DNA from 3 places in the Pseudorhodoferax sp. LjRoot39 genome. Region 3 is predicted to be linked to each of the others. Evidence: predicted binding sites of a transcription regulator. Region 3 holds the regulator's gene; each other region holds the start of a gene.

Region 1 (6,947 bases), 850 kb from region 3:
CGCGGCTGATGCTGCCGCTGCACGCCAACCGGCCGCCGCTGCATCCGGACACCGCCGTGACCGTGGACGTGCTGGTGCACCAGGTCGTCGCGCCCATGTACGAATCCTTCGGCGACCCGGCCACCGCACTGACGCTGCGGCTGATGCTGGCCGACGGGGCGCGTGCGCAGCAGCTCGTGGGCCAGTGGCGCGAGATGGTCGTGGAACCCTATCTGGCCGACATCCAGCAACTGCTCCAGCGCGGTGCAGCGCAGGGCCACCTGCGCCGTGGTGTACTGCTGCGCGAGCCGCGGCTGGTGCTGTCGCCGGGCGTGCACACCATGCTGGAGCTGCTGGTGCAGGGCACGCTGGATGCCGCGGCCATGGAGCGCCAGCGCAAGGCCCACATCGCGATGCTGCGCGAACTGCTGGAGCCCTGATGGGCCGCGCGGCCTGGTCGCTGGTGCTGCTGCTGTCCAGCCTGTGGGCGGTACCGGCGCTGTACTTCCGCCTGCCGCTGCCGCCGGTCGGGGCAGGTGTGGTCGCGGCCGGCTGGGCGCTGCTGGCGCTGGCGGCCATGGTCCTGCTGTGGCGCGAGGACCCGGCGCGGCCGGTGCTGGTCTACGGCGTGGCCTTCGTGCTGCTGCTGGGCTGGTGGGTGCGCATCGCGCCATCGGATGCGCGCGTCTGGGCCGACGACGTGGCCCGGCATCTGCAGGCCCGCACCGACGGCAGCGTGGTGCTGCTCTCCAACGTGCGCAACTTCGACTGGCGCAGCGACACCGACTACACCCAGCGCTGGGAGACCCGGCGTGTCGACCTGGACCGGCTGCGCACGGTGGACATGGCGCTGTCGTACTGGATGGGGCCGGCCATCGCGCACACGCTGGTCTCGTTCGGCTTCGACGATGGCCAGGGTGGTGTCCAGCAGCTCGCCTTCTCGATCGAGATCCGCAAGGAGCGTGGCGAATCCTTCTCGGCCATCGCCGGCTTCTTCAAGCAGTACGAGCTAAGCCTGGTGGCGGCCGATGAGCGCGACATCCTGCGCGTGCGCACCAACGTGCGCGGCGAAGACGTCTACCTGTACCGCGTGCAGCTGGCACCGGCCGCGCAGCGCGCGCTGTTCCTGGCGTACCTGGCCGAGGCCCAGGCGCTGGCGCGCCAGCCGCGCTTCTACGACACGCTGACGGCGAACTGCACCACCATCGTCTACGAGATGGCGCGCCGCATCGTCGGCGGCCTGCCGCTGGATTGGCGGCTGCTGGCCTCGGGCTACCTGCCCGAGTACCTGCACGGCGTGGGCGGCCTGGTGCCGGGCCACACGGTGGAGCAGCTGCGCCGCGCCGGCCGCATCACCGAACGCGCCCAGGCGGCCGATGCCGACCCGCAGTTCTCGCAAGCGATCCGGCGCGGCGTGCCGGGCATGGAGGCCACGCCGTGATGCGCCGCCTGGCCGCGCTGCTGGCCCTGGTGCTGCTGACGGGCTGCGCTGGCGTGACGGTCACCTCGATCTCACCGGCCAAGTACCTGGCCGAGCGGCGCGGCGACGTGCTGACCACGGGCCGGCTCAGCGAGACCGCGCAGGAGGTGCTGCGCGTGGTCGGCATCACCGATTGCCGCGAGCGGCCCGTGGCCTGCCGCGGCACGCTGGGGCTGTCGGCCGGCATCAGCGAGGAGCAGCGGCTGTCGGCCCTGGCCGAGCTCTGGCTGGAGCACGCGCTGGCGGCCGACAAGGCCCAGGCCGCCGACGAGACCGTGCTCGACGCCTGGCTGGAAACAGCGCGCCACGCCTACGCCTACCTGTTCTTCACCGCACGCAGGCCAGGCGAGCGCGCCTTCGAAGACCGCCAGACCCAGGTGCGCGACTACTACAACTATGCCGTGCAGCAGACCGTGACGCGGCTGTTCAAGGTCTACAGCGCCACGCCGGCCGCGCAGCGCGGCGAGACGCTGGCCGTGGGCGGCTGGCGCATAGCCACCCATGCCGACGACCTGGCACTGCCGCCGGACTTGCCCATGCCCGAGGAGCTGCTGCCGGCCTCGTCGCTGCGCTTCACGGGCCTGCGCAACAGCTACCGTCGCGACGGCTTCGGCGCCGAGCTGGTGGCCGTGCTGCCGCCGCCCGCCGATGCCGACCCGGCCCGGCCCTTCGACACCACGCGCTTTCCGGCGATCACGGCCCTGTTGCGCTTCGAGGGCAGCACGCTGGCGGGCGTGCTGGCCGGCCGCGCCGTGCAGCTCATGCTGTACGACCCGTACCGCAGCGGGCAGGCGCCGCTGGCCGGCGAGCGCGTGCCGCTGGCCGCCAACTTCACGGCCGGCTACGGCCTGTGGCTGGCGCGCGCGGGCTTCGCCACGCAGTCGCTGCGCACGCTGTTCGGCCTGTCCGACGGCATCGTGCGCCCGCGCATCGAGCTCATGCAGCCCTACGACCCCAGGCGCCGCACCGTCGTCATGCTGCACGGCCTGGCCAGCAGCCCGGAGGCCTGGATCAACGTGGCCAACGAGGTGCTGGGCGACGAGCTGCTGCGCCAGAACTACCAGCTCTGGCAGGTCTACTACCCGAGCAACGCACCGCTGGCGCTGAACCAGAAGGCCATCCGCGAGGCCCTGCTGCAGACGCTGGCGCACTTCGACCCCAGCGGCCAGGCCGTGGCCTCGCAGAACATGGTGCTGGTGGGCCACAGCATGGGCGGCGTGCTGTCGCGGCTGCTGGTGTCGTCGGCGGGTGAGCGGCTGTGGTCGCTGTTGCCGGCGGACCCGGCGGACCCGGCGGCGCGCGAAGCCCGGGAGCGCCTGGCGCCGCTCCTGGCCTTCGAGCCCTTGCCGCAGGTCAGCGAAGCCATCTTCATCGCCGCGCCGCACCGCGGCACGCCGTTCGCGGGCAGCCGGCTGGCGCGCCGCATCGCCAACTTCGTGACCTTGCCGCTGGCCATGCTGGAGCAGATCGGCGATGTGACGGGCCTGTTCGGCCGGCCCGGTCCCGACGGCCAGGAGCCGGGGCCGCAGCGCATCCCCAACAGCATCGACAACCTGCGCGACACCGACCCCTTCGTGCAGGCCGCCGCGCAGCTGCCGATCAGCCCGCAGGTGCGCTACCACTCCATCATCGGCCAGGCCGACATGGCGCTGCCACGCGCCGAGGCCAGCGACGGCATCGTGCCCTATGCCAGCGCGCACCTGGCGGGCGCGGCCTCCGAGCGCGTGCTGCCGTCCGAGCACAGCGTGCAGGAGCATCCGCTGGCGATTCTGGAGATCCGGCGCATCCTGCGCGAGTCGCTCAGCGGACCCCGCTGAGCAGCACCACGCCCACCACCACCAGCACGCAGCCCGCGGCGCGGCCCGGGCCGACGCGCTCGCGCAGGATCAGCAGGCCGAACAGCGCGCCCACCATCATCGACATCTCGCGCGTGGGCGCCACCACGCTGAGCGGCGCGCCCATCCCGAGCGCGGCCAGCACCAGGATGTAGGAGAGCGGCGAGAGCAGGCCCACCGCCACGGCCAGCGCCCAGTGTCCGCGCATGGCGGCCAGTGCGGCGGCGCGGTTGCGCAGCATCCAGGGCGCGAGCACGCACAGCCGCACGAGGTTGGAACACCAGTCAAGTACCACGGCCCCCACGCCCAGCACCTTGACGCCATAGGCATCGACCACGGTGTAGCCCGCGATCAGCGCGCCCGTGGCACCACCCCAGCGCACGCCGGCCAGCGCACTGGGCTGGCGGAACATGGCCAGCCGGCCATCGGTGCAGATCAGGCCGATGCCCAGCACGATCGCCACCAGGCCCAGCAGGCCGTGTGCCGACGGCGCTTCGCCCAGCAGCACGAAGGCGCCGATGGAGGACAGCAGCGGCCCGGTGCCGCGCGCCACCGGATAGACCACCGACAGATCCGCCACGCGGTAGCCCTTTTGCAAACACATGCTGTAGACCAGGTGCAGCAGGCCGCTGGCGACGATGCAGGCCAGCACGGGGCCGTTGACCGGCATGCCGCCGTGCGTCAGCTCCCACACCACCCAGGGCGCATAGGCCGTGCAGGCCACCAGCGTGCTGGCGGCCACGAAGGCTGTACCGGCATGGGCGGCGCGCTTGGCCAGCAGGTTCCAGGTGGCGTGGATCAGCGCCGCCAGCACCACCATGGACAGGCTGAGCCAGCTCATGGCCCGGCCTTCGGAAGCGGCCGGCGTTTGATGCACATCAAGCAGCGCGCGATCAAGGGCCGAATACCCGGTGGCGCCAGCGTTCTATTGGCCTCGAATGCGGGCCGGCTATGTTGTATTGCGGGCATGGTCTCCTCCACTGCATTTTCCACAAGCGCGCAGGCCTGGCACCAGCTCGCGCCCGATGCCGCGCTGGCGGCGCTGAACGCCGGCCGCGAAGGCCTGGACCCGGCCGACGCGGCCGCCCGGTTGGCCGCCCACGGTCCCAACGCGCTGCCTGCTGCGCCGCCCGTGCACCCGCTCAGGCGGCTGCTCGCGCAGTTCAACAACGCGTTGATCCTGTTCCTGCTCGGCGCGGCCGTGGTCGCCGGCGCGCTGGGGCATTGGGTCGATGCCAGCGTGATCTGGGGCGTGGTGCTGGTCAACGCCATCGTCGGCTTCGTGCAGGAGGGCAAGGCCGAGCAGGCGCTGGCGGCCCTGCACGGCATGCTGGCGCCCAACGCCCGCGTGCTGCGCCGCGGCCAGCGCGCCAGCGTGGCGGTGGCCAGTCTGGTGCCCGGCGACCTGGTGCTGCTGGAGGCTGGCGACCGCGTGCCCGCCGACCTGCGGCTGCTGCGCGCGCGCGGCCTGCTCGTGGACGAGGCCATCCTCACGGGCGAATCGGTGGCCGCCAGCAAATCCGAGCTGGCCGTCGAGGCCGCTGCAGCGCTCGGCGACCGCACGGGCATGGCTTACTCCGGCACGCTGGTGGCGGCCGGGCAGGGCTTGGGTCTGGTGGTGGCCACCGGCGTGCAGACCGAGATCGGCCGCATCAGCAGCCTGCTGGGCGGCGTGCAGCCGCTGGCCACGCCGCTGCTACGCAAGATCGACGCCTTCGGCCGGCGTTTCACGGTCCTGTCGCTCGCGCTGGCTGCCGCGCTGTTCGCGTTCGCCGTGGGTGTGCAGGGCATGGAGTGGGTGGCGGCCTTGATGGTCGTGGTGGCCATCGCCGTGAGCCTGGTGCCCGAGAGCCTGCCGGCCGTGATCACCATCACGCTGGCCATTGGCGTGCGCCGCATGGCCGCGCGCCAGGCCATCGTGCGCCGGCTGCCGGCCGTGGAGACGCTGGGTGCCACCACCGTGATCTGTTCGGACAAGACCGGCACGCTCACGCGCAACGAGATGACGGCCTGCCGCGTGGCCACGGCCGGTGCCTGCATCGCTGTGGGCGGCTCGGGCTATGCGCCGGTCGGCGCGCTGGATCTGCCGCCGGGGCACGAGGCGCTGGCCGCCAATGCGCGCCTGCTCATCGAGGCCGGGCTGTTGTGCAACGACGCGCAGCTGGCGCAGGACGCAGCCGGTCAGTGGAAGGTCGATGGCGACCCCATGGAAGGCGCGCTGGTGGCGCTGGCCATGAAGGCCGGGCTGGCGCCTGCCGCGCTGCGCGCCGGCCAGCCGCGCAGCGACGAGATCCCGTTCGATGCGCAGCACCGCTTCATGGCCACGCTGCATGCGCACACCAACGGCCAGGCCCTGCTGGTTGTGAAGGGCGCGCCCGAGCGCGTGCTGGCCATGGCCACGGCCCAGTTGGGTGCCAGTGGCCAGCCTGAGCCGCTGGATGGCGCGCACTGGCAGGCAGCCATTGCCGCGGCCGCCTCGGCAGGCGAGCGCGTGCTGGGCTTCGCGCTGCGCCAGCTGCCTGCGGCGCCGGTGCCGCTGGACTTCGGCGCGGTGGCCGATCTCGTGTTCCTGGGCCTGGTGGGCTTCATCGACCCGCCGCGCGCCGAGGCCATGGCGGCCATGGCCGACTGCCGCGCGGCTGGCATCCGCGTGAAGATGATCACGGGCGACCACGCGGCCACGGCCGCCGCCATCGCGGCACAGCTGGGCCTGGCCGATGCGCCCGTGGTGGCCACCGGCGCCGATGTGGACGCGGCCGACGATGCCGCGCTGCGCGGACTCGCCTTGCGGGCCGACGTGTTCGCGCGCACCGACCCCGGACACAAGCTGCGCGTGGTGCGCGCGTTGCAGGCCGAGGGCCACGTGGTGGCCATGACCGGCGACGGCGTCAACGACGCGCCCTCGCTCAAGCAGGCCGACGTGGGCGTGGCCATGGGCCACAAGGGCACGGACGCGGCCAGGGAGGCGGCGCAGATCGTGCTGGCCGACGACAACTTCGCCTCCATCGTGGCGGCCGTGCGCGAGGGCCGCACGGTCTACGACAACATCCGCAAGGTCATCGCCTGGACGCTGCCGACCAATGGCGGCGAGGTGCTGGCGATCGTGGCCGCGCTGCTGCTGGGCCTCACGCTGCCGATGACCGCACCGCAGATCCTGTGGGTCAACATGGTGCTGACCATCACGCTGGGCCTGGTGCTGGCCTTCGAGCCGGCCGAGCCCGGCGTGATGGCGCGGCCGCCGCGCGCGCCCGATGCGCCGCTGCTGTCGCCCTTCATGCTCTGGCGCATCGTGTTCGTCTCGCTGCTGTTCACGCTGGGCGCATTCGGCATCTTCGCGTGGGGGCAATGGCGCGGCCACGCCGATGCGCTCAGCCGTACCATGGTGGTCAACGTGCTGTGCGTGATGGAGATCTTCTACCTGTTCAACGTGCGCTACCTGCACATGTGCTCGTTCACCTGGACCGGTGCACGCGGTACGCCGGCCGTGCTGTGGGCCGTGGCGGCCGTGGTGCTGGCCCAGCTGGCCTTCACCTACGCGCCGTGGATGCAGGCGCTGTTCGACACGCGCGACGTGCCGCTGGCCGACGGGCTGCTGATCCTGGCCATCGGCGCGGCCTCCATGGTGGTGCTGGAGATCGAGAAGGCCTTGCTGC
Region 2 (6,947 bases), on a different contig from region 3:
GTGAGCTGCGCCATGCGCCAGGCGGCCGTGACCTCGTGCATCCACATGGCCACGTTGCCGGCCAGCCAGGCCAGCCACAGCCGCGCGAATGCCGGGCTGGCCAGCGTGGCGCGCAGGGTCGCCGGGTCGCGGGGCTCAGGCACCACGCGCGACGACGTCGATCAGGTCCGCCATGGTCGGGTTGTGCGCCAGCATGCCGCCGTCGGCGATGTAGGTCTGGCCGTTGATGTAGCGCGCCTCGGCGGACGCGAGATGGCAGACCAGCGCGGCGATGTCCTCGGGTTCGCCGAACTCGGGCACCAGCAGGTGGCGCTGCATCACCTCGATCACGCTCGCCGCAGCGCCGCGCGTGCCCGGCGTGAGCACCAGGCCTGGCGCCACCGCGTTGCAGCGGATGCCCTGGCGCCCGTGCTGCGTGGCGATCTGCCGCGTGAGCCCGACGATGGCGGCCTTGCTGACCGGGTAGGCCAGCCGCGTGATGTCGCCCGCGAAGCCGCCGGTGGAGGCGGTGTTGACGATGGCGCCGCGGCCCTGCGCGATCATGGTCGGCAGCGCGTACTTGCAGCCGGCCAGGTAGCCGCGCAGGTTGACGGCGAACACCAGGTCCCAGGTGTCGAAGTCGATCTCGATGGCGTTGCGGTCGCGCGCATGGACCTCGGGCGAGCTCAATGCGGCGTTGTTGTGCAGCACGTCCAGCCGGCCGTGGCGTTCCACGCAGGTGCGCACGACGCGCTCGATCGAGGCGACGTCGGCCGCGTCGAAGGCCTGGGCCCAGGCGGCCGGGCCGAGCGCATCGGCCAGCGCGCCGGCGCGCGCGCCGTCGACATCGGCGACCACCACCTGCGCGCCCTCGGCCACCAGCCGCCGGCAGGTGGCCTCGCCGATGCCGGAGGCGCCGCCCGTGACGATGGCGACCTGGCCGTCGAAACGGCCGGGCCGCACCGCCGGCAGGGGCGGCATGGCGGGCTTCATGCCGCCGGTGCGGCTGCGAAGCCGCGGAACTGCGCCAGGTCCAGGCCCTGGGTGGGCGGCGGCTTCAGGAAGTAGCGGATCGACAGCCGGCCGGGCGTGAAGCTGTAGGTCTCCAGGCTCTCGATCGCCAGGTCGGTGCCGACGATGCAGTTGCGGTGGTGCGCCGCCGCCTCGTGGCCGTTGACGATGCAGGTCACCACGTCCAGCGTGATCTGCCGGTTGTGCTTGTCCCACATCTCCTCGATCACGAACCAGCCGTCCTGCTGGTCGTCGCGGCCCACGTACTCGATGTCGAGCGCCTCGGGCGCCATGGCGCGGTACAGCGCCAGGAAGCCGGCCTTGTCGTGGGCGTTCCAGCAGGCCACCTGGCCGTGCATGAAGCGCTGCACCGCTGCCGGGTCGATGGGGGCGGGGGCGGCGGCGCTCACAGGTCGGCTCCGCGCACGTTGCGGGCGCTGCCGTTGCGCCGGTCGCTCTCGCCCCAGCCCAGCCAGCGGTCGGGCTCGCGCGTGTCGCCCACGCGGCGCCAGCGGCCCTGCTGCTGGGCGGTGATCGGGAAGCCGCCGACGAAGTCCACCATCTCGCCGCGCGCGTCGGGCAGGAACTCCCATTCCTCGCCGCCTTCCAGCACGATGCGCGCCTTGTCGACGAAGTAGCTGCCCGGCTTGTGCGAGGCCAGGCCTTCGATGTCGGTGGTCACGCGCACCTTGCCGGTGTGGTCCTGGAAGATGGCGTAGCCCAGGTGGTCGTGGCCGACCATGAACGAGCCCACGTCCCAGGTGCCGTCCTTGTAGACGGTGGCGAAGGTCCACCAGATGACGTGCATGTTGTTGTTGACGACCAGGTCCTTCTTGAAGTGGATGGCGCCGCCCTCGGCCATCCAGGCCTGGTCCAGCGCGATCAGGCCCTTGACCGGCCGGCCTTCGCAGGTGCCCTGCAGGTCGTACACCTGCGAGACGTAGAAGGTGCCCCAGTCGCGGCCCGGCAGGTACCACTGCATGCCGGTGCCCAGCAGCGGGCCCTGCAGGTCGAACAGGCCTTCCTCCTTCCAGGTCAGGCGCTCGCCCGAGGCGGTGATGCGCCAGGGCTGGCCTTCCTCGCCGGGCTGGTTGGTCCAGACCGCCGCGCCGTTCTCGAACGCGCGCGTGGCGAACTCGGTGCGGGCCTGGGCGGCCGAGCGCGGCTTGTCGATGCGGTAGTTCTGGCCGTCCAGCCGCGTGGACTGGTAGATGAAGCGGGTGGGGTTGGGCGAGGTGCCGGGCGCGTTGACGGCCCGCACCATGGCGTAGCCGTGGCCTTCGTCGTCCTTGAGCACGGCGAAGGGCATGTGCTTGGTCAGCTTCAGGCCGAAGTGGTCGCGCAGGTCGAACAGGCTCTCGCCGCTGACCTGCTGCGGGCCGGCCAGGCATTGGAACGCGAAGTCGCCGCGTTGCAGCGTGGGCTTTTCGAACACTCTCATGTCATCGTCTCCTTGGGTTGGGGGAACGGCCGCGCAGCGGCATCGGCCGTCCGAGGGTCGAGCCGGGGCTCGGAAGGGCTGAACCGCGGGTAGCGGCCCATCAGCAACAGCAGCAGCGGGCCGGCGACGCAGGCGAGCGCGCACGAGGCCAGGATGGCGTCGTAGCCGTCGCTGCCACGCAGCATGGCGGCGAACGCGAAGGGGGCGAGCGCGGAGCCGACCGTGACCAGGCTCAGGTGCAGGCCGAACACGCGGCCGTAGTCGCGCAGGCCGAAGTAGCGCGAGACCAGGTAGGCCGCCACGTCGAACTCGGCGCCCGAGCCGATGCCGCACAGCGCGGTGGCGACGATCAGCCAGAGCAGCGGCGTCTGCGCATCGGCCTGCAGCAGCAGCGTGCAGCCCACGGCGGGCAGGGCCAGCGCGACGGCGGCCACGCCGGGCGCCCAGAGCCGGTCGATCAGCAGGCCGACGACGATGCGGCCGGCGATCAGCGCGACGCCGAAGCTGCTGAAGATGGCGCCGGCCTGCGCGGCCGACAGGCCCAGGCCGCGCAGCACCGGCAGGATGTTGGCCGCCATGCCGTAGATGGCCGAGACCACCAGGCCCAGCGCCAGGTTGCAGAGCCAGAACTTGCGGTTGCGCAGCACGCGGGCGAAAGGCTCGCCCTGCACCTCGGGCGGCGTGGGCGCGCCGGGTGCGGCGGCCTGCGGCGGCGGCAGCCGGCCGGGCAGGCCGCGCCAGGCCAGCGACAGCCACATCGCCAGCGCCACCAGCGCCAGCACGGCATAGCCGGCCTGCCAGCCCCATTGGGCCATGGCCTGCGACAGCAGCGGCGGCAGCAGCGCGGCGGTGAGGCCGGTGCCGCACAGCACGATGGACAGTGCCAGCCCGCGGTGGCGCGTGAAGCGCAGGCTCACGGCATGGCTCCAGGTCACCGGCGTGGTGCCCAGGCCCACGAAGGGCAGCACGAAGTACGCGGCATAGAGCCAGCCGACCGAGCCCTGCAGCTGCGTCATCGCGAGGAAGCCCGCGGCCACGGCCAGTGCGGACACGGCCGTGACGCGGCGCATGCCGTGGCGCGCGTTCAGCGGCCCGGCCAGGTTGACCGACAGCGCGCCGCCGGCGGCCAGGAAGCTCACGGTCAGCTGCAGGTCGGCCCGGTCCCAGCCCAGACCGGTCTCCAGCGGCACGATGAAGCTGCCCAGCGTGTAGATCAGCAGCGCGGACACGCTGGTGGCAACGCCGGCCAGGGCCATCAGCAGCGTCGGCCAGCCCGCCCTGAACTCGCCATCGGGCGCCGTGGTGGCGGCTGCAGGCTTCACCGTCTTGGGCCCTGGGCCTGGCATCAGCGCAGGAAGCGCTGTACGCGGCTGGCGGCCAGCTTGCCGGGCAGGCCGTTGATGCCGCCACCGGGGTGGATGCCGGCGCCACCGAGGTACAGGCCCTTGACGGGCAGCGTGTCGCCGCCCAGCCCGGCGGCCGGGCGCATGGCGGCCGAGCGCGTCGTCGAGGTGTCGATGTGCACGACGCAGCCGTTGTGCACGTTCAGCCGCTTGGCCAGGTCGGGCGCGGCCTCGACGCGCCGGCCGATCTCGAACTCCACCAGTCCCTCCATGTAGCCGTCGGCCTGCTCGATGATCTGCTGGCCGACATCGGCGCGGATGGCATCCCAACCCTCGCGCGGGTTCACCGGCATCGCGATCGGATAGAGATAGGCCACGTCCTGACCAGCGGGTGCCTGCGTCGGGTCCACGGCGCTCGGCGCGGTGATCCACATGTAGGGCTGTTCGGACACCTCGCCGCGTGCGGCGCAGCGGAAGTTGTCGAGCACGGCCTCCTCGGTGCCGATCAGCAGCACGCTCTTGCGCAGGCTCAGACCGTCGGGACGCAGGGCCTCATACCTTCCGAACGAGACCTGCCCGCGCAGCGCCACGTCGACCTTGAGCGGCGCGCCACCGTGGGCATTGGCCGGCGCCAGCGCCACGCGCGTGAGCAGCCGCTTCTCGATCTGCCCGGGCGTCACCATCTCCAGCGCCATCTTCGGGTGCAGCGTGGCGATCACCGCGCGGGCCTTGACCACGCGCCCGCCGGCCAGGCGCACGCCCTGCACGGCGCCGTTGGCGGCCACGATCTCCTCGACCGGCGCCGACAGCAGGAGCTCGCCACCCAGCTCCTTCAGCCGCGCGGTCATCGCGCCGCTGAGCTTGTGCATGCCGCCGACCACGCGGCCCACGCCGAAGCGGTGCAGGAAGCCGAGCAGCGCGAAGTAGATGCCGGTGCCGTCGTTGGTGATGGGCCCGGCCGCGCCGACCAGGGCGCACAGCGCCGACACCGTGACCGGGTGCTCGAAGCGCTCCTTGATGGCGGCATAGGCGGAGCCCGACAGCAGGGCCATGATGTCCGGCTTCAGGTGCTTGTTGCGCATCAGCGTGCGCAGGGCCTGCCACTTCGCGCCGATGTTGCGGCGCGCCGGGTCGACCCGCATCATCGGCACGGCCATGTCGATGAAGGCGTAGATGACCTGCATGAACGCCAGGAAGGCCTCGGCATCGGCCGCCGAGAAGCGGCGGATCTCGGCCGCGGTCTTCTGCGGATCGCGCCAGAACACCAGCGAACTGCCGTCCGGATGCAGGTAGACATAGCCCGGCGTCATCTCCACCTGGCTGAAGCCGTGGCGCTCCAGCTCCAGCTCGATCGGCATCATCGGATGCACGCGCAAGGACATCAGGTCCAGCGCGCAGGTGTGGACCAGGTGTTGCGGCGCCTCCGGGATGGCGTAGCTGGAGGTGGCCATGCCGCCGGCCTTGTCCAGCGCCTCGATGACCACCACCTTCTTGCCGGCCATGGCCAGGTAGCAGGCGGCGGACAAGCCGTTGTGGCCGCCGCCGACGATCGCCACGTCGTACTGCACAGATTCCATCGATGCTCCTTGAACTCTTTCTTAATTGAGTCACAATTGACAAAAGTGTTCAAATTATGCGGGCACTTGATGACGATCAGGCAGCTGATTGACCCGTAGAAACCCCATGGAGACCGTGATGGCAAATGAGCAATCCGCAGCGTTGCAGAGCGCGTTCGAAGGCGTGGCCGACAACTACCGCGGGTCCGATGTCGACCTGCACGCCACCTACCGCGACATGCGGCGCAACACGCCCGTGATGGAGGGCAACTTCATGGGGCGGCTGGGTGTGCCCGACATCGCCGGCCTCGATCCGAACCGGCCGACCTTCACGCTGTTCAAGTACGCCGACGTGATGGCCGTGCTGCGCGATGCCACCAACTTCACGAGCGGCTTCATCGCCGAGGGCCTGGGTGCGTTCTTCGACGGCCTGATCCTGACCGGCATGGACGGCGACACGCACCGCCATGCGCGCGCGCTGCTGCAGCCGGTGTTCATGCCCGAGGTGGTGAACCGCTGGAAGCCCAGGATGGACCGCATCGTGCGGGAGGAGTACCTGCAGGCGCTGGCACCGCACAGACAGGGCGACCTGATGGACTTCGGGCTGCACTTCCCGATCCGGCTGATCTACTCGGTGATCGGCTTTCCCGACAACGACCCGGCGCGCGTGCGCCAGTACGCGGCCTGGGCGCTCGACATCCTGACCGGCCCGCAGGTCGATGCGGAGAAGGCGGCCATCGCGCGCAAGAAGGCCATGGCTGCGGCGCAGGCGCTGTACGACGCGGTCAACCTGTCCGTGAAGGAAGTGCGCGCCAGCGGTGCGCAGGGCGACGACCTGATCAGCCGGCTGATCCGCGCCGAGTACGAAGGCCGCTCGCTGGACGACCACGAGGTCACGACCTTCGTGCGCTCGCTGCTGCCGGCGGCCGGCGAGACCACCACGCGCACCTTCGGCTCGCTGATGGCGCTGCTGCTGGAGCGGCCGGATGTGCTGGCCCGCGTGCAGGCCGACCGCAGCCTGGTGGGCAAGGCCATCGACGAGGCCGTGCGCTTCGAGCCCGTGGCCACGTTCAAGGTGCGCCAGGCCGCCAAGGACCTGGAGATCCGCGGCGTGAAGATCCCCAAGGGCGCGATGGTGCAGTGCATCGTCTCCTCGGCCAACCGCGACGAGGACGCCTTCGAGAACAGCGAGAGCTTCGACATCGACCGCAGGCCCAAGCCCTCGTTCGGCTTCGGCTTCGGGCCGCACATGTGCATCGGGCAGTTCGTTGCCAAGACCGAGCTGGTGGTGGCCGTGAACGCGGTGCTGGACATGCTGCCCGGGCTGCGCCTCGATCCCTCCCGGCCGGCGCCGAGGATCACCGGCGCCCAGCTGCGCGGGCCGCACGCCGTCCACGTGCTCTGGGACTGACGGCTCGCGCAGGAAGGCGGACCGGCATGGCCGGTCCGCACCGGGCCTGTCGGCTACAGGCTGCGGGAGATGATTTCCTTCATGATCTCGCTGGTGCCGCCGTAGATGCGGGCCACGCGGGCATCGACCCAGGCGCGCGAGACCTTGTACTCGCTCATGAAGCCGTAGCCGCCGTGCAGCTGCAGCAGCTCGTCGAGCACCTTGCC
Region 3 (6,947 bases):
CTTCTCGTGCCCGCAGACGGTGTACACCGAGATCTTCCTGTGGATCGAGCGGCGCATCGAGGGCGACCGCGGTGCGCGCATGAAGCTCGATGCGGCCCCGCTGTCGATGGAGAAGTTCGTCAAGAAGTGGTTCAAGCACACCGCCTGGATCGTCTTCGCGCTGTGGACCGGTTTCACCTTCGTGGGCTACTTCACGCCGATCCGCGAGCTGGCCATGTCCTTCATCACCACGACCATGGGCCCGTGGGAGGTCTTCTGGGTGCTGTTCTACGGCCTGGCCACTTACGGCAATGCCGGCTTCCTGCGCGAGCAGGTCTGCAAGTACATGTGCCCCTATGCGCGCTTCCAGAGCGCGATGTTCGACCGCGACACGCTGATCGTGAGCTACGACAGCGCCCGCGGCGAGCCGCGCGGCAGCCGCCCGCGCAACGCCGACGCGGCGGCGCGCGGCCTGGGTGCCTGCATCGACTGCACGCTGTGCGTGCAGGTCTGTCCGACCGGCATCGACATCCGCAAGGGCCTGCAGTACGAGTGCATCGGCTGCGGCGCCTGCGCCGACGTCTGCGACGGCGTGATGGACAAGATGGGCTACGCGCGCGGCCTCGTCAAGTTCACGACGCAACAAGGGCTGGCCAAGGGCTGGAGTCGCGCGCAGATCTGGCGCAGGGTGTTGCGCCCGCGCGTGCTGGTCTATGCCGGCGTGCTGCTCGCGATCTCGCTGGGCCTGGCCGTGAGCCTGGCGCTGCGCACGCCGTTCAAGGTGGACGTGGTGCGCGACCGCGGTGCCATGGCGCGCATCGTGGCCGGCGGCGCCATCGAGAACGTCTACCGGCTGCAGATCATGAACGCCACCGAGTCGCAGCAGCGCTTCGCCATCGCCGCGAGCGGGCTGCCCGGGCTCGTCGTCACATCCGAGCCCGAGGTCGAGGTCGACGCCACGGCCTCGCGCTGGGTCGCCGTGCGCCTGCAATTGCCGCTGCAGCAGGGCGGGGCGGCCGGTGGCTCGCACCCCATCCTTTTCGAACTGCGCATGCTGGACGGCAACGAGCAGGTGCGCGAGAAGTCCGTGTTCCTGGTTCCCCGGTGAGGAGACTCTGATGCAAGAACAACAGCAAGCGAGCCGCGTCGTGCGCCCCTGGTGGCGCTACGGCATGGTCTGGATGGTGATCGGCGGCCCGCTGGTGGTCGTGGTAGCCGGCATCGCGACGGCGGTGATCGCCTTCCGCGGGGCCGACCCGGTGGTCACGGCGCCGCCGGCGCAGGTCGCGGCCGAGGATGCCTTCGACCTGCAGCCCGCGATGGCGGGGCGCAACCACGCGGCGACCGGCGGCGTGCCGGCGCGGCGCTGAGGCAGGCCATGGCCGCGCGGCGCTGGATGTGGATCGCCTGGCCGGCCTTCCTGGCCGCCGGCGTGTTGGAGATCATCGTGTTCGCGCTGGTCGATCCGCACGACCTGCACTGGCTGGGCCGGGCGCTGGACTGGTCGGCGATGGCGGTCTACACCGCGAGCTTCTTCGCGTTCTGGGTGGTGGCCATGGCGGGCAGCGCGCTCACGCTGCTGCTGGCGACACCGGAGACGGTCAGTGGCAGACCTGGGGATTGACGATGCGGGCAAGCGCATCGGCATCGAGGATGCGCAGGTGCCGCTGCTTGACCTCGACGGTGCCGTCCTCCACGAACTTGGAGAAGGTGCGGCTCACGGTTTCGAGCTTGAGGCCCAGGTAGCTGCCGATCTCCTCGCGCGTCATGCGCAACACGAGTTCGCTGCGCGAGAAGCCGCGGGCATGCAGGCGCTTGACCAGGTTCAGCAGGAAGGCCGCCACGCGCTCCTCGGCGCGCATGCTGCCCAGGAGCAGCATCACGCCGTGTTCGCGCACGATCTCGCGGCTCATGATCTTGTGCACGTGGTGCTGCAGCGCGTTGACCTCGCGCGAGAGCTCTTCGAGCCGGTCGAAGGGCATCACGCAGACCTCGGCGTCTTCCAGCGCCACGGCGTCGCAGCTGTGCTTGTCGTTGACGATGCCGTCCAGGCCGATGATCTCGCCGGCCATCTGGAAGCCCGTCACCTGCTCGCGGCCGTCGTCGGTGGCCACCGTGGTCTTGAAGAAGCCGGTGCGGATCGCGTAGAGCGAGACGAACTTCTCGCCACTGTGGAACAGCGTGGCGCCGCGCTTCACGGACTTGCGCGTCGCGACCACTTCGTCGATGCGCTCGAGTTCCTGCTGGTCCAGCTGCATGGGCATGCACAGCTCACGCAGGTTGCAGTTGGAACAGGCGACTTTGATGGTGTGCGGCAGCATGGCGTCCTTTCATGACGTGACGCAAATTGTCTCAAAAATGAGCGAACAAAGGCTTGATCTTGATCAAGGTCTGGTCAGGTCGACGCAGGCACAGTCCAGAGTCTGAGGATTTCCCATGACGACTCCACTGGCTTGCCCTGCTGCCCACGCCATTCCCACCGAGGTGCTGCAGCGCTTCGACCGGCCCGGCCCGCGCTACACCTCCTACCCCACGGCCGACCGCTTCGTCGAGGCCTTCGGCCCGGACGACCTGCAGCAGGCGCTGGCGCAGCGCCGCCACGGCGGGGCGGGGCGGGCCTTGCCGCTCTCGCTGTACGTGCACATCCCGTTCTGCGAGTCGCTGTGCTACTACTGCGCCTGCAACAAGATCATCACCAAGCGCCATGAGAGGGCCGCGCCCTACCTGGACTACCTGGCGCGCGAGATCGACCTGTACGTGGCCGCGCTGGGCGAAGGCCAGCCGGTCTCGCAGCTGCACCTGGGCGGTGGCAGCCCGACCTTTCTGAACGATGCCGAACTGGCCCGGCTCATGGACCTCTTGCGCAGCCGCTTCGCGCTGGCGCCGGGCGGCGAATACGCCATCGAGATTGACCCGCGCACCGTGGACGCTGCGCGGCTGCAGCACCTCGCGGCGCTGGGCTTCAACCGGCTGTCGTTCGGCGTGCAGGACTTCGACCCCGCCGTGCAGAAGGCCGTGCACCGCGTGCAGCCCTACGCCCAGGTGGAGCAGCTGGTGCACAGCGCGCGCGGCCTGGGCTTCGAGTCCATCAATGTGGACCTGATCTACGGCCTGCCGCTGCAGACCCCGGCCTCGTTCGCGCAGACGCTGGAGCAGGTCGTCGCGTTGCGTCCCGAACGCATCGCGCTGTATGGCTATGCGCACCTGCCCGAGCGCTTCAAGCCGCAGCGCCGCATCCATGCCGAACAGCTGCCCGACGGCGCGGCGCGGCTGGCCATGCTGGGCGCGGCGCTGGCGCGTTTCGAAGCCGCCGGCTACGTCTACGTGGGCATGGACCATTTCGCGCTGCCCGGCGACGCGCTGGCCGTGGCCAAGCGCCAGGGCCGGCTGCACCGCAACTTCCAGGGCTACAGCACGCAGCCCGATTGCGACCTGATCGCGCTGGGCGTGTCGGGCATCGGCAAGATTGGCGCCAGCTACACGCAGAACGCCAAGACCATGGAGCAGTACTGCGACCTGCTGGACCAGGGTGCGCTGCCCGTGGTGCGCGGGCTGGCGCTCACGCGCGACGACCTGTTGCGCCGCAGCGTGATCATGGCGCTGATGTGCCAGGGCGCGCTGCAGTTCGAACCCGTCGAGCTGGCCTGGCTGATCGACTTCCGCCAGTATTTCAGAGCCGAACTGGAGCAGATGCGCGTGCTGCAGGACGACGGCCTGGTGCAGATCGACGCCCAGGGCCTGCAGGTCACGGCGACGGGCTGGTACCTGGTGCGCGCCGTGGCCATGGTGTTCGACCGCTACGTGCAGGCCGACCGCACCCGCGCGCGCTTCTCGCGCATCCTGTAATGGAACCACCCCGTTTGAACGGCTCACTGCGTGCAGCCATTCCATCCCCCTCCAGGGGCGCCGCCAGCGGCCGGGCAGAGCCCGTTCCGCGGCGTCCGCTGGCATGGCCTGCTCCGCGGCCTTCGGAGCAGTGGCTTGCGTCCCAGTTTCGTGTCCTGCGGGTGGCGCGCCAGCGCAATGGATAACTGAGATGGCCGCCGAACTGGGCATGACGGCGCTGCTGATGGGTCTGGCCGGCGGCCCGCACTGCGCGCTGATGTGCGGCGCGGCCTGTGCTGGCATCGGCCGCGCCGCCGGGCCGCAGGGCGGCCGCGCGCTGGCGCAATTCCATGCCGGCCGGGCCGCCGGCTACGCGGCCATGGGCGCGCTGGCCGCCTGGTCCATGCAGGGCCTGGGCTGGCTGGGCGGCGCCAGCGTGGCCTTGCGGCCACTCTGGAGCTTCGTGCACCTGGCCGCCATCGCGCTGGGGCTGGTGCTGTTGCTGCAGGCACGCCAGCCGGCCTGGCTGGAACGCCAGAGCCGGGCGCTGTGGCAGCGCGTGCGCGCGCTGGCGCCGCGGCGTGGCGGCAGTTTCCTTGTGGGCCTGGCCTGGGCGCTGATGCCCTGCGGCTTGCTGCAGGCGGCGCTGCTGACGGCGGCGCTCGCGGGCGATGTGGCCCGTGGTGCGGGCGCCATGCTGGCCTTCGCGGCCGGTTCCGCGCTGTCGCTGTGGGCGGCGCCCTGGCTGGTGCTGCGCCTGCCGGCGCTGGCCGGCGGGCCGCACGGCGTGCTGGCCGGTCGGGCGGAGGCACTCTCGGCCTGGGGCACGCGCCTGGCCGGCCTGGCCTTGCTGGGCAGTTCTTCCTGGGCGCTGTGGCACGGCCTTGTGCACGCACAGGCGCCCTGGTGCCTGCCGCGGTAAGCAACTGCGCTCCTGCTGGCACCACACCGCCGCCACATGGCGGCGGCATGCAATGCGCCAGGTGCAGTCGCCTCGTCGCCATCTGTCTATGACCGGCATTCTGGAGGCGACAGCCGGCCGGGGGATGCATGTCATCGCTGAAGTCCTGCCACGTAGCATGCATGCACGAAAGGGGGCTACAAGAAATAGCACACATGCACCTGGTTTCGCCATCGATACGTACCGGCCGCTGAATGGTCGGATCGCCAGAGCGCTGCCGGTCTCGCGCTGACCGCCTGCGCGAATCGCAGGGTGCACTCGTCGCCGCACGGGCCTTGCACGCTGCGCAGTTCATCGAAGGAGTACGCCATGAGATTTCAGCTTGGCATGGTCGCCGCAGCGGCGTTGGCCGGCCTGGGAACGGGAGCCCACGCGCAGGGCCAGGCCGATTCGATCTTCTCGCTGTCGGGCTTCGGCACCGCCGGCTTGGTGAGTACCAGCAGGGACGGGGCCGATTACGTGATTCCGGGCCAGGTCCGCGGCGGCAACAAGTCGTCCTGGAGCGGCGAAGTCGACAGCAAGCTCGGGGTGCAGCTCGGTGCCAAGTTCAACAACCAGTTCTCGGCCACGGTGCAGGTGCTCAGCAAGCAGGATGGCGACGGCAGCTTCTGGCCCGACATCGAATGGGCCTTCGCCAAGTGGCAGGTCACGCCCGGTCTGGCGCTGCGCGTCGGGCGCATCGGCGGGCCGTTCTTCGCGGTGTCCGATTTCCGTGACGTGGGCTATGCGAACACCTGGCTGCGCCCGCCCATCGATGTCTACGGCCAGGTGCCGGTCAGCCATTTCGACGGCGCCGACGTGAGCTGGCAGACCAGCGTGGCCGGCAAGACGCTGACGCTGCAGGCCTTCGGCGGCAAGGCCTCGTCCACCGTCGAGACGGTCAAGGTGGAGATCAAGTCGCTGGTCGGCGTCAACGCCACGCTGGAGCTGGTGGACGGCCTGAACCTGCGGCTGGGCCACGCGACGGGCAAGCTCACGGTGCATTCGACCGGGGCCGCCCAGCTTGTGAGCTTGCTGCGGCAGACACCGTTCGCCAGCGTGGGCGACGAGATCGACCCGACCGACAAGCGCGCCAGCTTCAGCGGCATCGGGCTGAGCTATGACGTGGGCAACTGGGTGGCCATGGCCGAGTACACCAAGCGCAAGACCAAGTCCTTCATCCCCGACACCACGGGCTGGTATGCGACGCTGGGCTACCGCATCGGCAAGTTCACGCCCTATGCCACGCTGTCGCGGCTCAAGACGGACGACACCAACGTCAACAACACCATCCCGGCCGTTCTGCCGCAGCGTGCGCTGGTGGATTACGCGGTGGGCCTGCAGAGCACGCCGCAGAAGACCATCGGACTGGGCGTGCGCTGGGATGCCATGCGCAACATCGCCGTGAAGGCCCAGATCGACAGCATCAAGACCACCGGCGCCGGCCAGTTCTACAACGCACTGCCGAGCTTCTCCGACAAGCGTGTCAGCGTCTACAGCCTGGCTGTGGACTTCGTGTTCTGAGGGGGCGCCGCATGAACCGCATCAGAATCCTCTGCACGCTGGCGCTGTCCGCTGCCGCGTTGTCCGCCCAGGCCCAGGTGGCCGTGGTGGTCGGCGCCAAAAGCGCCACGGCGGCCATGACGGCCGACCAGGTCGCAAGCATCTTCCTGGGCAAGAGCAACCAGTTGCCCAGCGGCGCGGCGGCAGCCGCCGCCGACCTGCCCGAGAGTGCCGCGGTGCGCGAGCAGTTCTACACCAAGGTCACGGGCAAGTCCTCGGCCCAGGTCAAGGCCGGCTGGTCGCGGCTGGTGTTCTCGGGCAAGGCCACGCCGCCCAAGGAACTGGCCAGCGCGGCCGATGTGAAGAGCTTCGTGGCGGCCAATCCGGACGCCATCGGCTACATCGAGAAATCGGCCGTCGATGGCTCGGTGAAGGTGGTGTTGAACGTGGATTGACGGCATGCCGCTCGGCGGTTCCGGTGCCGGCAGGCCGGAGCCGCTGCAGCGGCCACCCTGGAGCTTGGCATGAATCTGAAAACACGCATCGTGCTGTTGCCCGTCCTGGCGGCCGTGCTGTTCGGCATCGGCATCGCGGTGGTGCTGTTCTTTGCGACGCGCACGCAGGGTGCGATCGACCATGTCGGGGACGTCTCGCACCCCTACCTGGACGCGTCCAACACATTCGCCAGCCAGCTCGAAGG

Evidence for each region. The regulator FNR, encoded in region 3, switches genes on or off when oxygen is low (the NO sensors DNR and NnrR bind a similar motif). The targets are predictions, from matches to a motif close to TTGATNNNNATCAA.
Region 1: a site for FNR is predicted at 4,163-4,176, ahead of ACSQ4M_RS22165 (HAD-IC family P-type ATPase). Genes of this name have one in related genera too.
Region 2: a site for FNR is predicted at 5,418-5,431, ahead of ACSQ4M_RS35130 (phytoene desaturase family protein). Genes of this name have one in related genera too.

What each region holds. Positions count from the first base shown of each region.
Region 1 is NZ_CAXUQL020000001.1:4,742,732-4,749,678, forward strand. It holds gene ACSQ4M_RS22145 (TetR family transcriptional regulator) at 1-419, shown strand, start outside; gene ACSQ4M_RS22150 (Lnb N-terminal periplasmic domain-containing protein) at 419-1,420, shown strand; gene ACSQ4M_RS22155 (esterase/lipase family protein) at 1,420-3,276, shown strand; gene ACSQ4M_RS22160 (EamA family transporter) at 3,260-4,135, opposite strand; gene ACSQ4M_RS22165 (HAD-IC family P-type ATPase) at 4,262-6,947, shown strand, end outside.
Region 2 is NZ_CAXUQL020000002.1:11,620-18,566, reverse strand. It holds gene ACSQ4M_RS35155 (MFS transporter) at 1-143, opposite strand, end outside; gene ACSQ4M_RS35150 (SDR family NAD(P)-dependent oxidoreductase) at 136-960, opposite strand; gene ACSQ4M_RS35145 (nuclear transport factor 2 family protein) at 969-1,400, opposite strand; gene ACSQ4M_RS35140 (hypothetical protein) at 1,397-2,431, opposite strand; gene ACSQ4M_RS35135 (MFS transporter) at 2,428-3,753, opposite strand; gene ACSQ4M_RS35130 (phytoene desaturase family protein) at 3,777-5,351, opposite strand; gene ACSQ4M_RS35125 (cytochrome P450) at 5,470-6,741, shown strand; gene ACSQ4M_RS35120 (acyl-CoA dehydrogenase family protein) at 6,795-6,947, opposite strand, start outside.
Region 3 is NZ_CAXUQL020000001.1:5,594,793-5,601,739, reverse strand. It holds gene ccoG (cytochrome c oxidase accessory protein CcoG) at 1-1,087, shown strand, start outside; gene ACSQ4M_RS26040 (nitrogen fixation protein FixH) at 1,098-1,349, shown strand; gene ACSQ4M_RS26035 (hypothetical protein) at 1,358-1,603, shown strand; gene fnr (fumarate/nitrate reduction transcriptional regulator Fnr) at 1,581-2,300, opposite strand; gene hemN (oxygen-independent coproporphyrinogen III oxidase) at 2,416-3,825, shown strand; gene ACSQ4M_RS26020 (sulfite exporter TauE/SafE family protein) at 4,016-4,726, shown strand; gene ACSQ4M_RS26015 (porin) at 5,075-6,268, shown strand; gene ACSQ4M_RS26010 (hypothetical protein) at 6,280-6,702, shown strand; gene ACSQ4M_RS26005 (methyl-accepting chemotaxis protein) at 6,772-6,947, shown strand, end outside.